Regions from separate parts of the Bacillus sp. M13(2017) genome, predicted to be linked through region 2. Evidence: a T-box and tRNA genes for the amino acid it is inferred to sense, from the RefSeq annotation. Region 2 holds a T-box; the other holds one or more tRNA genes.
What was found. A T-box is a leader RNA that pairs with one kind of tRNA and senses whether it is charged. The one in region 2 lies ahead of proS (proline--tRNA ligase), so its partner is inferred to be a tRNA-Pro.
Positions count from the first base shown of each region.

Region 1 (3,377 bases), on a different contig from region 2:
AAGATCCCATGTTTCATATTCCAATGAAGTATGAACAAACTCAGCTAATCCTTGCGCTATCATAAAATCATTTGCCTCTTCATACCAACCAATCTCTTGGCATAAGCGAAGAATACGCACTAAAGTTGGAATTTCATCTTTATGAAACTGCGGTAATTTCTTTGCTTTATTCATGCCATATACGATAAATGCCGCTAAATTTTCTTCTTTATAAAATTCTTTCTCTTTCCATACTAATATAGTTCGTTCTTTCCCCTCACCTTTTGGGTGACAAGGTACAAGCAAAGAAAATAATTCAGCGAAATTATTTGGTTCTATATATGTATCTGTAACCAAATTCCAATTTGGATCGCCCTGTACAGCCTTCATATAATTCCCCTTCCCTTTTCATCTATGTAGGAAATATTAATTTATTATCGCACCACTAAAAATTAATATTGTTATATTCAAAATCTATCATAATACTTATATCTATCAGTATATCATCTTTTCTCTTATTAAAAATTAAGAATAACAAATTTTAAAAAAATGTCGAAATTATTAACCGTATCCTTATTATATAATGTCTCAGATACATCACGCTAACATATTAGTTTAATCCATATATGCTAGAATAATGTATCTGAAATTTATATATAATTTAGCTCTTTATGAGTGACCATTAAACTCTCGGTTAATTAAAGTTTCAATTTACTCTGTACGCTCTGAGATTTCACTCAAGGCAAATCCAGCTTGATCATCTGCTGATTCCCTTATAGCTAAATCTCCTAGTGCTAACATGCCAATAAGTTGACCACTATCAACTACTGGTAATCGTCTAATTTGATGCTGTGCCATTAGCTCTGTAGCTTTTTCAATAGAATCATTTGGAGAAACTGAGATAATATTTGTTGTCATCACATTTGTAATTTTATTAGATCCAGGATGTTTTTCAGCAATCCCTCGAACGACTAAATCACGATCAGTAACAAGCCCAACAACTTGCTCATTTTCAACAACTGGAATTAATCCAACTGATTCTTCCTTCATTTTAACAGCTGCCTCATATACATTGTCTAGCGGTGTACAATGTACAATATGGGTACTCATTAAGTCTCTAACTCGTGTCATTATTTATTTCCTCCTTTTTATACATACCATAGCTTTTCCAAAATTCCTTTATTTATTTCTGGAAAGTAACGTAATAAAAAGGATTAACAAAATAAAAAAGAGCCAGCATAATGCTGACTCTTTTTTGTATGACCCGTACGGGATTCGAACCCGTGTTACCGCCGTGAAAGGGCGGTGTCTTAACCACTTGACCAACGGGCCATGGCTCCGCAGGTAGGACTCGAACCTACGACCGATCGGTTAACAGCCGATAGCTCTACCACTGAGCTACTGCGGAATAATATATGGTGGGCCTAAATGGACTCGAACCATCGACCTCACGCTTATCAGGCGTGCGCTCTAACCAGCTGAGCTATAGGCCCATATACTTTACAGGGGCAGTAGGAATCGAACCCACACTGGAGGTTTTGGAGACCTCAGTTCTACCTTTAAACTATGCCCCTAAATGATGCCGGCTAGAGGACTTGAACCCCCAACCTACTGATTACAAGTCAGTTGCTCTACCAATTGAGCTAAGCCGGCATAAAAAAATGGTGGCTCGGGACGGAATCGAACCGCCGACACGAGGATTTTCAGTCCTCTGCTCTACCGACTGAGCTACCGAGCCAACATAAATGGCGGTCCCGACCGGGGTCGAACCGGCGATCTCCTGCGTGACAGGCAGGCATGTTAACCACTACACCACGGGACCATTTGGTTGCGGGGACAGGATTTGAACCTGCGACCTTCGGGTTATGAGCCCGACGAGCTACCGTGCTGCTCCACCCCGCGACAATATAAAGTTTTAAAAAATGGAGGAGGTAGAGGGATTCGAACCCCCGCGCGACTCTCGCCGCCTGTCGGTTTTCAAGACCGATCCCTTCAGCCGAACTTGGGTATACCTCCATGAAGGAAAAAATAAATATTTTATTATTATATGTCTAAACCATTAAAGAAAAAATGGAGGAGGTAGAGGGATTCGAACCCCCGCGCGATTCTCACCGCCTGTCGGTTTTCAAGACCGATCCCTTCAGCCGAACTTGGGTATACCTCCGAGACATATATTAAATAAAGTGGAGCCTAGCGGGATCGAACCGCTGACCTCCTGCGTGCAAGGCAGGCGCTCTCCCAGCTGAGCTAAGGCCCCATGTTTTTTGGGAATATCGGGAAGACAGGATTTGAACCTGCGACCCCCTGGTCCCAAACCAGGTGCTCTACCAAGCTGAGCCACTTCCCGTTAATAAAAGCGCGCCCGAGAGGAGTCGAACCCCTAACCTCTTGATCCGTAGTCAAACGCTCTATCCAATTGAGCTACGGGCGCATATGGTGCCGAGGGCGGGGGTCGAACCCGCACGGTGGTCACCCACCGCAGGATTTTAAGTCCTGTGCGTCTGCCTGTTCCGCCACCCCGGCATGTCATATTGAAAATTGGAGCGGAAGACGGGATTCGAACCCGCGACCCCAACCTTGGCAAGGTTGTATTCTACCACTGAACTACTTCCGCAAGACATGTATGAGTTATTTTATTAAAAGTGCGGGTGAAGGGAGTCGAACCCCCACGCCAAAGGCGCTAGATCCTAAGTCTAGTGCGTCTGCCAATTCCGCCACACCCGCATATTTCATTAAAATGGTGAGCCATGAAGGACTCGAACCTTCGACCCTCTGATTAAAAGTCAGATGCTCTACCAACTGAGCTAATGGCTCTTAATGGCTGGGCTAGCTGGATTCGAACCAGCGCATGACGGAGTCAAAGTCCGTTGCCTTACCGCTTGGCTATAGCCCATTAATTAAGAATGGTGGAGGGGGGCAGATTCGAACTGCCGAACCCGAAGGAGCGGATTTACAGTCCGCCGCGTTTAGCCACTTCGCTACCCCTCCGACATATATGGTGGAGGATGACGGGATCGAACCGCCGACCCCCTGCTTGTAAGGCAGGTGCTCTCCCAGCTGAGCTAATCCTCCATTTTGCCTGGCAACGTCCTACTCTCACAGGGACAAGGTCCCAACTACCATCGGCGCTAGAGAGCTTAACTTCCGTGTTCGGTATGGGAACGGGTGTGACCTCTCTGCCATCATTACCAGACTGTATTCATTTAAGACAAGAATCATTTTAACTCATTTGACCTCGAAAGTCAACAAGTTTTTTATATTCTTTCAAAACTAGATAACATTTGCTACATATTATATGGTTAAGTCCTCGATCTATTAGTATTCGTCAGCTCCACATGTCACCATGCTTCCACCTCGAACCTATCAACCTGATCATCTTTCAGGGATCTTACTAGCTT
Region 1 covers NZ_KZ268518.1:3-3,379, reverse strand. The annotation lists gene CGQ22_RS27570 (DUF3965 domain-containing protein) at 1-369, opposite strand, end outside; gene CGQ22_RS27565 (CBS domain-containing protein) at 691-1,110, opposite strand; tRNA gene CGQ22_RS27560 (tRNA-Glu) at 1,240-1,311, opposite strand; tRNA gene CGQ22_RS27555 (tRNA-Asn) at 1,313-1,387, opposite strand; tRNA gene CGQ22_RS27550 (tRNA-Ile) at 1,396-1,472, opposite strand; tRNA gene CGQ22_RS27545 (tRNA-Trp) at 1,483-1,553, opposite strand; tRNA gene CGQ22_RS27540 (tRNA-Thr) at 1,560-1,632, opposite strand; tRNA gene CGQ22_RS27535 (tRNA-Phe) at 1,642-1,717, opposite strand; tRNA gene CGQ22_RS27530 (tRNA-Asp) at 1,726-1,801, opposite strand; tRNA gene CGQ22_RS27525 (tRNA-Met) at 1,805-1,881, opposite strand; tRNA gene CGQ22_RS27520 (tRNA-Ser) at 1,903-1,995, opposite strand; tRNA gene CGQ22_RS27515 (tRNA-Ser) at 2,051-2,143, opposite strand; tRNA gene CGQ22_RS27510 (tRNA-Ala) at 2,164-2,236, opposite strand; tRNA gene CGQ22_RS27505 (tRNA-Pro) at 2,253-2,326, opposite strand; tRNA gene CGQ22_RS27500 (tRNA-Arg) at 2,337-2,410, opposite strand; tRNA gene CGQ22_RS27495 (tRNA-Leu) at 2,414-2,502, opposite strand; tRNA gene CGQ22_RS27490 (tRNA-Gly) at 2,519-2,593, opposite strand; tRNA gene CGQ22_RS27485 (tRNA-Leu) at 2,623-2,703, opposite strand; tRNA gene CGQ22_RS27480 (tRNA-Lys) at 2,718-2,793, opposite strand; tRNA gene CGQ22_RS27475 (tRNA-Gln) at 2,798-2,872, opposite strand; tRNA gene CGQ22_RS27470 (tRNA-Tyr) at 2,884-2,967, opposite strand; tRNA gene CGQ22_RS27465 (tRNA-Val) at 2,976-3,051, opposite strand; rRNA gene rrf (5S ribosomal RNA) at 3,057-3,172, opposite strand; partial or broken rRNA gene CGQ22_RS27455 (23S ribosomal RNA) at 3,275-3,377, opposite strand, start outside.
Region 1: it has a tRNA-Pro gene. The T-box ahead of proS (proline--tRNA ligase) is inferred to sense a tRNA for this amino acid. The anticodon was not compared.

Region 2 (3,377 bases):
ATCCGTATCATTTTTGTCCTTTACATATACATAGGCAGAGCCGTCGCAACTTTGGCAATAGGCTTTCCAGTCTACTAATTTTCCTTTTTTATTAAGAGATATAAGTCCTCTTTGATGGAATAGCACATTTAATTGGATGGATTTGTTTTCACTTAAAGCGCTATGATCACCAAGGGCAATAATTGTACTTTCTTCGTATAGGTCACTTTCTTTTAGTGCTTGAATAATTTTCCCTAGACGTCCGTCGTGCCTCTGGATAGCAGCTATTGTTTCGTTAGATTCAAAGCCGTGATAGTGTCTTTGTGTGTCTAGATCGGTGAAATGTACGAACATGACATTAGGCTTTTTCGTCTGGATTGTATGCACAGCAGAGGCGAGGACGAAATCATCCAGCTCTGGTTGTGATAAACCATTTCTTATATGGCCGAAACGACGATTTAAATCTAATTGATATAGTGGGCTACCGCTAAATAAGGAAACTAACACTTGATTTTGCCAAGGTCTATTTGGAAAAATTTCTGGTAAATTGTAATCGATGTTCGCTCTTCCAGTAACAGGCCATAGAAGGGCAGCTGTCGTTAAATTTGCTTTGCGCGCTTCATCATACAATGTTGTTCCTTTTATTGATTTTCGATACCAATGCCAATCAGGTGATTCACGCCCTGGTTGAAGTAACGTATTGCTAACAACACCGTGCTTGTTAGGGTAATTACCAGTTACGATTGTTGAGTGGCTTGGATATGTTACAGAAGGATAAATTGGTTCTACTTTTTCGACAATCGTGCCCTTTTTTATTAGAGATTGGAAATGAGGTAGTTTTTGTAGTATAGGAAAATCTAAAGCTGATAAACAGTCGAATGATAAAATAATGACGTGGTTTGTTAATGCTTTATCCATAAAGTTCCCTCCTGATTATATAAAACCTATTATTATATATTACTATTAATACCTAGTAATAAAAATATATTTTTAGGTGAAAATTTATTATTTATTTTCAGAAAAATTAAACATATAATTAAGTATAAGGGAATCTATGGAAGGAGGAAACACTATGGATTTGTTAGATGGATTTGGTATCTTTTACATCATTGGCGGAATCACAATTATCCTTGTATTTGCTATTTCATATTTACTAAAGAAACGGTTTCCAGACAAACAGTTTGATATTATATTTGCACTTAGTTTAATACTTCTTTGTTTAGCGTCCTTTCCTGTTACAATGATGGTCATTGGTGGGTGGGAAGGAATGGGATATGGATTTATTGGTTTCTTCGTCCTACTTGGTACACTTATCGGTATGATTGCACATCAACTTGTGAAAATTACGCGGAAAAGCTACGTATAAAACTGCAAAAAATGAAAAGAATATATAAAAATAAGAAAATTAGCTATTGTTTAAAAAAAGAATTTGTATTATGATAATCAACAAATTTATTTCGTTATAACGATGAAAAAGGATTAGTACATGTTCAACCTTTTTAGCAGAGAGAGAATCCGTCAGGCTGAAAGATTCTTAAAAAGGTAATATGGAACCTGCCTTTGAGTTCTGCATATGCAGCGGGAATTTCCCGTTATCAAAAAGAGAGCATGCGCAATTTTTGTGCATGAATCAGGGTGGTAACGCCGGCAAAGCTCGGTCCCTATTTAGGGATGCGGGCTTTTTTGTATTTTCTAGAAGGAGGAAGACTGACTATGGCAAAAGAACAAGTGCAAGCCATTACGAAGATGGAAGAGGACTTTGCGCAGTGGTATACCGATATTGTAAAAAAAGCCGAACTTGTTGATTATTCAAGTGTAAAAGGGTGCATGATTTTACGTCCGTATGGTTATGCCTTATGGGAGAATATGCAGAAGGTGATGGATGAGAAGTTAAAAGGAACTGGCCATGAAAATGTATATATGCCAATGTTTATCCCAGAGAGTTTATTGCAAAAAGAGAAGGATCATGTTGAAGGATTTGCTCCTGAAGTAGCATGGGTTACGCATGGTGGAGATGAAAAGTTAGCGGAAAGACTTTGTGTACGTCCTACATCTGAAACTTTATTCTGTGAGCACTTTTCAAAAATTGTGCAATCCTATAATGATTTGCCGAAGTTATATAATCAGTGGTGTTCAGTAGTTCGTTGGGAGAAGACAACTAGGCCGTTCCTTCGTACGACTGAATTTTTATGGCAAGAGGGTCATACAATCCATGAAACGGCAGAAGAATCGCAGGCTGAAACATTAAATATTTTAAACTTATATGCTTCTTTCTGTGAGGATTATTTAGCAATACCAGTTATTAAAGGACAAAAAACAGAAAAAGAGAAGTTTGCTGGAGCAAAGGCAACTTATACAATTGAAAGTTTAATGCATGATGGAAAAGCACTTCAAACAGGAACCTCTCATAACTTTGGGACGAATTTCTCAGAAGCATTTGATATTAAGTTTTTAGATCGTAACGGTAAGTGGCAATATGTGCACCAAACATCTTGGGGTGTATCAACAAGAATGATAGGCGGGCTAATAATGGTTCATAGTGATAATAATGGACTTGTAATGCCACCAAAAGTCGCTCCAGTGCAAGTTGTTATTGTACCAATTGCTCAGCATAAAGAAGGAGTTTTAGCAAAAGCAACAGAGTTACAAGCACATATTCAAAAGGTTGCACGAGTAAAAATAGATGCTAGTAATAAAACACCAGGCTGGAAATTTAATGAGTATGAAATGAAGGGGGTTCCAATTCGATTAGAAGTTGGCCCTAAAGATATTGAAAAGAAACAAGTTGTACTTGTAAGAAGAGATACGAAGGAAAAAGAGTTTGTACCAATGGATCAATTAGAAGAACGTATTCCAGCATTACTTGAAGAAATTCATATTTCTTTATTTAATAAAGCAAAAGTGTTTCGTGATGAAAATACGTATGTTGCGACAAATTTCGAAGAAATGAAAAAAATAGCTGACGAAAAACAAGGATTTATTAAGGCAATGTGGTGCGGAGAATTAACTTGTGAAGAGAAACTAAAAGAAGAAGTTGGAGTATCTTCACGTTGTATGCCTTTTGAGCAAGAGCATTTAGCTGAAGAATGTATTTGTTGTGGTAAAGACGCTAAACAAATGGTGTATTGGGGAAAAGCGTATTAATACTTTTTCTGATAGGTGATAAAAAGGACTTTGGACTGCATAATAAAATGCAATCCAAAGTCCTTTTTAGTTTTATACATTATTTCATGTGTTATTTAGATGGAAGGATGTTGTTCTTATTTTACGTTTTTACGGCGAATAAATAGTAACATACCGATTAGGAATGTTGAAAGTCCCATTAAAATAGATGTAGGATAATGTGTTGCTGTATTCGGTAATTTATCACCTTGTTTTTTCGTATTATCTTTTACATT
Region 2 covers NZ_KZ268508.1:126,489-129,865, forward strand. The annotation lists gene CGQ22_RS20005 (alkaline phosphatase family protein) at 1-897, opposite strand, end outside; gene CGQ22_RS20010 (YesK-like family protein) at 1,052-1,345, shown strand; T-box leader at 1,439-1,645, shown strand; gene proS (proline--tRNA ligase) at 1,693-3,123, shown strand; gene CGQ22_RS20020 (LPXTG cell wall anchor domain-containing protein) at 3,240-3,377, opposite strand, start outside.